Regions from separate parts of the Aquaspirillum sp. LM1 genome, predicted to be linked through region 1. Evidence: predicted binding sites of a transcription regulator. Region 1 holds the regulator's gene; each other region holds the start of a gene.
The links. The regulator FNR, encoded in region 1, switches genes on or off when oxygen is low (the NO sensors DNR and NnrR bind a similar motif). The targets are predictions, from matches to a motif close to TTGATNNNNATCAA.
Positions count from the first base shown of each region.

Region 2: the regulator FNR is predicted to act here: its motif matches at 1,166-1,179, upstream of cobA (uroporphyrinogen-III C-methyltransferase).
Region 3: the regulator FNR is predicted to act here: its motif matches at 1,480-1,493, upstream of BXU06_RS10275 (M61 family metallopeptidase).
Region 4: the regulator FNR is predicted to act here: its motif matches at 759-772, upstream of BXU06_RS18375 (DUF3149 domain-containing protein).

Region 1 is NZ_CP019509.1:1,394,310-1,396,509, forward strand. Features, by position in the region: gene BXU06_RS06000 (NAD(P)/FAD-dependent oxidoreductase) at 1-810, opposite strand, end outside; gene fnr (fumarate/nitrate reduction transcriptional regulator Fnr) at 959-1,720, opposite strand; gene hemN (oxygen-independent coproporphyrinogen III oxidase) at 1,817-2,200, shown strand, end outside.
Region 2 is NZ_CP019509.1:2,579,907-2,582,106, reverse strand. Features, by position in the region: gene BXU06_RS11045 (cbb3-type cytochrome c oxidase subunit I) at 1-622, opposite strand, end outside; gene BXU06_RS11040 (cytochrome c) at 665-1,090, opposite strand; gene cobA (uroporphyrinogen-III C-methyltransferase) at 1,233-2,051, shown strand.
Region 3 is NZ_CP019509.1:2,393,259-2,395,458, reverse strand. Features, by position in the region: gene BXU06_RS10275 (M61 family metallopeptidase) at 1-1,280, opposite strand, end outside; gene ccoN (cytochrome-c oxidase, cbb3-type subunit I) at 1,798-2,200, shown strand, end outside.
Region 4 is NZ_CP019509.1:1,229,863-1,232,062, reverse strand. Features, by position in the region: gene BXU06_RS17275 (hypothetical protein) at 1-222, shown strand, start outside; gene BXU06_RS05375 (hypothetical protein) at 255-641, opposite strand; gene BXU06_RS18375 (DUF3149 domain-containing protein) at 856-978, shown strand; gene BXU06_RS17270 (hypothetical protein) at 1,247-1,441, opposite strand; gene speA (arginine decarboxylase) at 1,825-2,200, shown strand, end outside.

The DNA.
Region 1 (2,200 bases):
GCGGCTGACCTCCACTTCGACATCCACCAGGTCAGCAAATGCAGCGTGCAGCAATGCGGCCACCTGCTCGGCGCGGGTGTCCAGTTGCTGCTGCGACCAGGCCGGGGTGGCGTGAATCACCCAGCCTTCACGGCCCGTGCGTCCTGGCTTGCTGGTATTGCGCGCCAGCCAGCGAATCGGGCCGTGCTCCACCCAGGCGGCGTCAATTGGCAGCGGCAGGCGGTCTGGCAGTTCCAGCATGGCCGCCCAGCATGGCTCCATCGCCACGCTGGCAGCCAGCGCCTGCAGTTCCGGGGCTGGGCCAAGCAGGGCCGCAGCCTGCGCGGGCGGGACAGCCAGCAGCACCTGGCGGGCCAGCCAGGCGGGCTGGTCGTCGGCAAAGCTGAGCTGCCAGCCTTGTTCCTGGCGCTGCAATGCCACCAGCCGCTGCCCCAGCGCAACGTCCAGACCATCGGCCAGGCTGCGGCACAGGCTGCTCATGCCTGGTTGCGGCACATAACGCTGTTCCGGATAGGCGGGTGTCTGGCCCTCTGCACGCCACTGCACCACCTGGCCGGTCCAGGCGGCGCAGCGGCCATCTACCAGCCAGCGCGCCACTTCGGCGATAAAGTCGGGGTGGCGGGCGGTAAAATATTGCGCGCCGTGGTCGATGGCAAACTGCTCGCCACGCCGGGTGGCCATGCGCCCACCCATGCCCTTGCTTTTGTCAAACAGCTGCACCTGATAGCCGGCGGCGGCCAGCTGGCGGGCGCAGGTCACCCCGGCCAGACCTGCGCCAATCACGGCAATGTCGGTATGAAAGGCCAACATGCGCATGCTCCTGAAGATGGCTTGAGCGGGCCATTGTGCGCGTTCGGCGTATTTTTGTATAGGACAAACAGGCAAATGGAGCCGAACAAAACCCCCGCGCCAGGCGGGGGTGAGTGTGTCCAGCCAGCGATGGCGTCAGCGCAGCAGGCTACATGGCATGGGCGTGGCTTTGCTGGCTGCCCGAGCAGCCAGAAATCAGCGCCTTGAGCGCTGCCGGCTGAATCAGCTGGATATGCTTGTGCTCGACAGTGATCCAGCCATTGGCCTGAAAGCGCGACAGCGTGCGGCTGACGGTTTCCAGTTTCAGCCCGAGGAAGGAGCCGATTTCTTCCCGGCTCATGCGCAGGATGAAATCATTGGCGGCAAAGCCCCGGGTGGAAAAACGCAGCGACAGGTTGAGCAGGAACGCCGCCAGCCGCTCTTCGGCCTTCATGTTGCCCAATAACAACATCACCGACTGATCGCGGACAATTTCGCGGCTCATCAAACGGAAAAAATGATGTTGTAAACTGGGAATGTCACGGCCAAGGCTTTCCATCCGCGAAAACGGCAGCTCGCACACTTCACTGTCTTCCAGCGCAATGCTGTCGCAGCCGTGGGCGTTGGCCGAGATGCCGTCCAGGCCCAGCAGCTCGCCAGACATGTGAAAGCCAGTCACCTGTTCGCGGCCATCATGGCTGCCCACACAGGTTTTGAAAAAGCCGGTACGCACGGCAAATACCGACTTAAAGCCTTCTCCTGCACGGAACAGGTATTCGCCGCGCTTGAGCCGGCGCGACTGGCGGATCACCGCATCCAGCTGCGACATTTCTTCGCGGCTCAGGCCGATGGGCAGGCAAAGCTCGCGCAAACTGCAATTCGAGCAGGACACCTTAAGGGTGTGAATCGGGATATTGGTATGTTCAACCATGGTATTTCGCATGAACGGTGACCTGAGCTTGATGCATGTCAAACCATACTTAACAGGTTTGTTGCAAAGTTTGCAACCTGCCCAAGGAATTTTCTGATGACTGCAACAACTGCTATGCTGGCGCCGACTCGTTGTGAGTTTGACCGCGCCTTGATTGAAAAACTCGACGGCTATGGCCCGCGCTACACGTCGTACCCGACGGCAGACAGGTTTCATACCGGTTTTACCGAGCGTGATTATCGGCATTGGCTACAACAGAGGCAAATTGGCGCAAGCGCCTGGCCGTTGTCCCTGTATGTGCATCTGCCTTTCTGTAATACCGTGTGTTACTACTGCGCCTGTAACAAGGTCATCACCAAAGACCGCTCAAAAGCAGACATCTACCTCGATTATCTCGAAAAAGAGCTGACTTTGCACGCAGAAGCGTTAGGTGACGGCGTGCGCGAGGTGGCGCAGTTGCATTTTGGTGGCGGCACGCCC
Region 2 (2,200 bases), 1.2 Mb from region 1:
TATGAGGGTTGTAGAACGAGAACAGGAAGAACAGCGCCAGCCCCCACAAGCCGAGCATCATCACCATGCTGATGCTGGTCTTGCGCCCCTTGAGCACGGTCATGCTCAGGTTGAACAGGAAGGACAGTGCCACCAGCACGATGCCAATCTTGGTGATGGTGGGTTGTTCGAGAAACTCGCGGCCCATGGTGGGCAATAAATCATTGCCGGTGATCTTGGCCAGTGTGGCGTAAGGCACTGCCAGATAGCCGACAATGGTGAGTGCGCCGGCAAGCAGGAACACCCAGAAGGTGATCATCGCCAGCTTTGGGCTGTGCAGTTCGCGTTCGGATTCTTCCGGAATCAGAAAGTAGCCCGCGCCCATAAAGCCAAACAGCAGCCAGACAATCAGCAGGTTGGTGTGGACCATGCGGGCTACATTGAACGGGATTTCTGGAAACAGGAAATCCCCGATCACATACTGCAGGCCCATGATCAGGCCAAAAATGATCTGGCCGACAAACAAGCCAATCGCAGCCATGAAATACGGCTTGGCGACCATCTGCGAGCGGTACTTGATTTGCATATTGGCCGCCACTGTGCCCCTGCCGGGGTGGTGGATGGCCGTTGCGGAGGTGGACATCAAACGTCTCCTTGTAAAGGGTTACCTGAATAACAGCCAGAATCAGCCTTCAATATTCGGGGGCCATTGGTTGGTGTTGATTTCAGAGGCGTATTTCAGGAACGCGGTCAGGTCGTCGAGCTCGGCGTCGCTCAGATGAAAGTTCGGCATCTGCCGGCGGCCCGGCGTGCCGGTAGGCTGCGACTTGATCCAGGCCTTGATGAACTCCGGCCCGCGCCGCTGGTAGACATTGCCCAGTTCGGGGGCAAAGTACGCGCCTTCACCCAGCAGGGTGTGGCAGCCGATGCAGTTGTTCACTTCCCACAGGTTTTTGCCGCGTGCCACCTGTTCTGTCAGGTTGGCGCGGTTATCCCGTTTGGGCAGCGTTTGCACCGTGTCCAGGGTTAAAGCCAGAAACAGTAAAAAGAAAAACACCGCTCCACCATAAAAGATGTTGCGAGCGGTTGATTTGGTGAAGCTGGCGCTCATCACGACCTCCTGTTGTCTTCACCGGCATGGGCCGGTTTCAGCGTGGACTGTACGGATTTGGCCATCTGGATAGCATTGATTCGAATCAACGATTTTCAGCTCGGGGAATTCCTACACTGGGGGCCTGTTGACGGAGACCACCATGAACCTGCCTTTTCCTGCTGGATTTTTTCCTCTGCCGGGCCTGCCGGCAGGCCCGGCCACGGGCACGACACCCACACGGGTCAGCCTGGTGGGAGCCGGGCCGGGCGACCCGGAACTGCTCACCCTGCGCGCGCTGGACCGCCTGCGCCGCGCCGAGGTGGTGTGCTACGACCATCTGGTCAGCACCGACATCCTGCAACTGGCGGCGCAGGCGCAGCAGGTGTGCGTGGGCAAGCGCGCCGGGCGGCACAGCTTGAGCCAGGAGGGCATTCATCAGTTATTGATTGGCTACGCTCGTGCCGGCCTGCGTGTGGTGCGGCTCAAGGGGGGCGATCCGTTGCTGTTTGGCCGGGGTGGGGAAGAAATGCTGGCGTTGCACGCGGCGGGAATTGACTACGAGGTGGTGCCCGGCATCAGCGCTGCGCTGGGCGCGGCGGCCATGGCCGATCTGCCGCTGACCCATCGCGATTACGCGCAGGGTTGCACCCTGGTTACCGGCCATCGCCGTGCCGACGCCAGCCATCTGGCCTGGACCCGGCACACTCACGTCGAATCCACCGTGGTGGTGTACATGGGGCTGAACGAAGCGGGGGCCATCAGCGCCGGGTTGATGGCCCATGGCCGCGCGGCGGATACCCCGGTGGCGGTGATTGAACACGCTACCACGCCACGCCAGCGGGTGACGCGCACCCGGCTGGATCAGCTGGCGCAGGTGATTGCCGAGAGCGACATTACCCCGCCAGCGCTGCTGGTGATTGGTGCGGTGGTGGCGGTGCATGATGTCTTGCAGGTTGCATGGGCTGGGGGGGAAGGGTAAAGCATTGAAGAGGTGTCAGTTTTTATCAATTCATGCCTGATGGGAAAAACTATCGGCGTGATTCTGGCGGGTTTAGTGTGAGCGGCATCTGAAGTCAAGTCTGGATTGCTCGGGGTTTTTTAGGTCATATGGTTACCATTTGGTAATTG
Region 3 (2,200 bases), 1.0 Mb from region 1:
CCCTGGCCATCGGCCAGCCAGCGCTGCCACAGTGCGCGCATCACATCGTCCAGCGAGCGCTGCCCTGCGGTATCGCGGCGGATCAGCAGATCCAGACACAGTGCGACCAGCGCACCCTTGGTGTAGTAGCTGACCAGACTATTGGGGCTGTTTTCATCCTGGCGATAGTATTTCACCCAGGCATCGAAGCTGGCGTCTTCCAGGGTTTGCAGGCGATGGCCAGGGGCACGCTGAACGGCAGTCAGCGTATCGGACAGGCGTTTCAGGTACTGTTCGGCAGACAGCACGCCAGCGCGGACCAGCGCCAGATCGTCGTAATACGAGGTGACACCTTCAAATGCCCACAGCAGGCGGGTGTAGTTTTCCTGATACAGCTGGTGTGGGGTAAACGCCACCGGGGCAATGCGCTTAACGTTCCAGCTGTGGAAATACTCATGGCTGAACAGGCCAAGCAAGTCCTGGTAGGCTTTGTCCAGCGTTGGCTGGCCAGGGGCCGGCAGCGCCTGGCGGTCGGCCATCAGCGCAGTGGAGGCACGATGCTCCAGCCCGCCGTAAATATCCTGGCCGACATACAGCAAAAACACATAGCGGCTGAACGGCGCGGGCGTGCCAAACAGGCGGATCTGCCATTCACACACTGCCTTGACGTCACGCGCCAGCCGTTTCAGGTCGCCGCGATGCTGGCCGCTGACGGCAATTTCATGTGGCACGCCCGCAGCAGTAAAGCGGACGAAATCCACGCGGGCCATTTCTACTGGGTGGTCGATCAATTCGGCGTAATTGTCGGCGCAAAAGCGGCCAAAGCCGTGGCGGCCCCGCTTGCCCGCGCGCGGCAGGCTGCTGACCAGTGTCCAGTCGGCGCACGCCGGATGGCTGGGGGCCACCACTTCCACGCTGACCGATTGGTCGGTGCGTTCGGCCACTTCCAGAAACACGCTGCTGCCATTAAAAAAGCCGCGCTCCAGATCCAGATACGCCCCGCGCACCGATAAATCAAATGCATACACCCGGTAGTGCACGCACAACTGGCGGGCAGCGCCAGGCTCAACGCGCCAGCTGTGTTTGTCTTGTTTATCGATGGCCAGCGGCTGACCGTCGGCCTCGGCACGCAGGCTGACAATATGTCGGGCAAACTCGCGAATCAGATAGCTGCCAGGAATCCAGCACGGCAAACGCAGGGTCAGCGCTGCCGGCCCAGGGGCATCAACCGTCAGGCTGACATCAAAATAATGGGCAGCCGGGTCGGCCAGGGTCAGGCGGTAATGAATGGCATGGATCATGGCGGTGGCGTATGGGCAAAAAGTCGAACAGACAGTGTGCCGGATGGCGGCGAAGATGGGTATGCCTGATTGAGGCCAGGTCTGGGCAAAAGTTCATTGCCGGCTGGCCAGCCGGGCTGGGCGCACAGAACTGACGGCCAGATGGCCTGAAGTGTCTAGGTAAAAATACGGGGGCACTCATGCTTTGGGTGGGGTTCGGTTGACCTACGTCAACATCTTGCCAGGTCATGACAATATAATGACCGGGCTGGAATTGAGTCTTGCGTCTGGCAAGGGTCGTTGTCGAGATACCGTTGTATCCGTGTGGCTTGGAAGGCCCCTTCGATGTAAAATGGGTCAATTCAAAGCGGGGATGTGACAGTAGTCTGTCCCGTAGGCTGGCCAGCACGGCGGCAACGGGCGTCCTCGACCCGATAGCGGTGGAAGCGCGTATTTCATATGGGGGCATATGAAGGCGTTTCCAGAGGCCCGCGCGACGGTTTTTGATTCTTGTGTTAGCAACCTTGGAGAAACCTTAATGGAAACGCAATCCACTTATAACTATAAGGTGGTGCGCCAGTTTGCCGTGATGACCGTGATCTGGGGCATCGTCGGCATGCTGGTGGGCGTGATTATCGCCGCGCAGCTGGTGTGGCCAGACCTGAACTTTGGTCCGTGGCTGCACTTTGGTCGTCTGCGTCCGCTGCATACCAATGCCGTGATTTTCGCCTTTGGCGGTTGTGCATTGTTTGCCACCTCGTACTATGTTGTTCAGCGCACCTGTCACGTGCGCCTGTTTGCCGAAAAACTGGCAACCTTCACCTTCTGGGGCTGGCAGTTGGTCATCGTGCTCGCCGCCATCACCCTGCCGCTGGGCTTTACCTCCGGCAAGGAATACGCCGAGCTGGAATGGCCGATTGACCTCTTGATCACCGTGATCT
Region 4 (2,200 bases), 160 kb from region 1:
AGTAATAAGTTTCAGGCAGGCAGTGTGCCGCGATTTTTTTGCCAATGCAAGCCTGTTGCCGGAATCAGGGGCAAAGGGTGGTCAAAACGCCACACCCTTCTCTATCAGGTGACAGGTTATTTGTTGCATAGCGCGGCGCTACCTGCTGTGACCATCGACCGCGCCACACGTTCGTACATCGCCATGCCGATCAAAGTGAGCGCAGCAGCGTGGACTTTTTGACAAGGCATGGCGGAAGAAAAAACCTGAATTGTTCAAAAACCGCGTTTATAACCAGGCGGAACTTGACTGTTATTCAGATACATGGTTTTGCCATCCTGCAGATACACCATGCCCTTGATGATCCGGTAAAGAAACCACACCCCGGCGGCCACCAGCACCACAATGCCCACCCCAATGATGCTGGTCAGCGCACCCAGCACCGCCCACAGCAGAGAATACCAAAAGGTGTTGATCTGCCAGCGAAAGTGCGATTCGGCCAATGTGCCGCGCATGTCTTTACGCTTCACGTAGTTGAGGATCACCGCCACCAGCAGGGTGATGCCAACCAGCAGCGAGCAGGCTTGCAGAATGTAAACAATCAGCGCCCATTTGCGCGCGTCGCGCTCATCGGCAGGGGTAACAGACGGATAGACAGCCATCACAACACTCCACAGTGGCCACAAGGCTCAGGAAAGAAGATTGTCACTGATTCTGCCCAGATTGACCAGCTGGCGAGATCGGTCCGAGCTGGCTCCGGATGGCGATGCTCACGACATTTGATCTCCATCAATATATATAATAATTAAATCTTTATACTGGTCACAGTTGTTTATGAATCAGCACACAGGTCGGGCATGACCGGGGGAGGAAAAAATGGCACTGATGAAAGAATTGCTGTCGTCTGACGTGGGTATTCTCAGCCTGATTACCATTACGGTAACCTGCGCAGTTGTGGGAACGGCTATCGCTTTCTTTATCAAGAAATCGCACGAATAACCCAAGATTTCACGATTTCAGTTGACGACATGATCATACATGTCTGATGATTGCCTGTCGTCCGGGGGGATGACGGACAACGGCCCGATAGCGTAGCTTGCTATCGGGCCGTTTTCTTATTGCGACCCAAATTCTTAAAGTTCTGAATAAAATCAAACATTATTGGTGTGCGTGACCCACGCAAGCCCGTCCGCTGCCATGGCCTTGCGTCTCTGCCGTGCCGATTCTGCCTCGCTGGCTGCGGCCCTGGCAGCATTGCCAGCGCGAGTCATTCGTATTCAATCACTGACCAGGCTTCACCGCACATCGCCACCCCAGTGCTGCCGTGTGCTGGCGCAACCTGAGTTATTGGGGTTTTGACATCAAGTGGATTGACCTGCCTGAATGAAGGACGGTGCAACCATTTTGGGCCAGGGTAAAAAATTTCCCAATCGGTAAAAATACCATAATCATAAGCTGGCATTTATCCCCCCACCGACCAGCCCCACAGACCCGCGTGTTCACCAACGCTGCAAAAACTGTCAGAATTGTCTGGCACACTCTTGGCCAGGGCGGTGTTGGCGGCCAGATTGGGCCGCCTGCCGGCCTGGTGCGATGCTTTCCAGGCAAGTCCTTGTTACGCTGGGGGATTTGTCTGCCCCGCACCGGCAAGATTTTGCCGCAGGACAAAACATTTATTGCTACAATCCGCGTCCTTTTTCCGCTCCTGCAACCCGTGAACCATTGGTGGTTGAACCTCTCAACCACTGGGTTCCAGGAAAACGCTATTCGGCCCCAAGCCGTGAAGTGGGAGCGGGTTGACCGGATGAACCGCGTGGCCGAGACGGCCCGACAAAGGACACATTCATGGCTTGGACCATTGCAGACAGCCGCAGCATGTACGGCATTCGCCACTGGGGCGCGGGATACTTTGATATTGGCGAAAACGGCCATGTCTGTGTCCACCCGCGCGGCAAACACGACGACGCCTCGCTGGACCTGTACCAGCTGACCCGCGACCTGCGTGCGCGCGGACTGGCGCTGCCCCTGCTGGTGCGTTTTCCCGATATTCTGCAACACCGGGTGCGCCGGATTATTGGTGGTTTTGACCAGGCGCGGGAAAAACTGGGCTATGAAAACGGCTACACCCTGCTCTATCCGATCAAGGTGAACCAGCAAGAAGCGGTGATCAAGAGCATGATCGCCGACCCCAGCCTGGCCATCGGCCTGGAAGCCGGCTCCA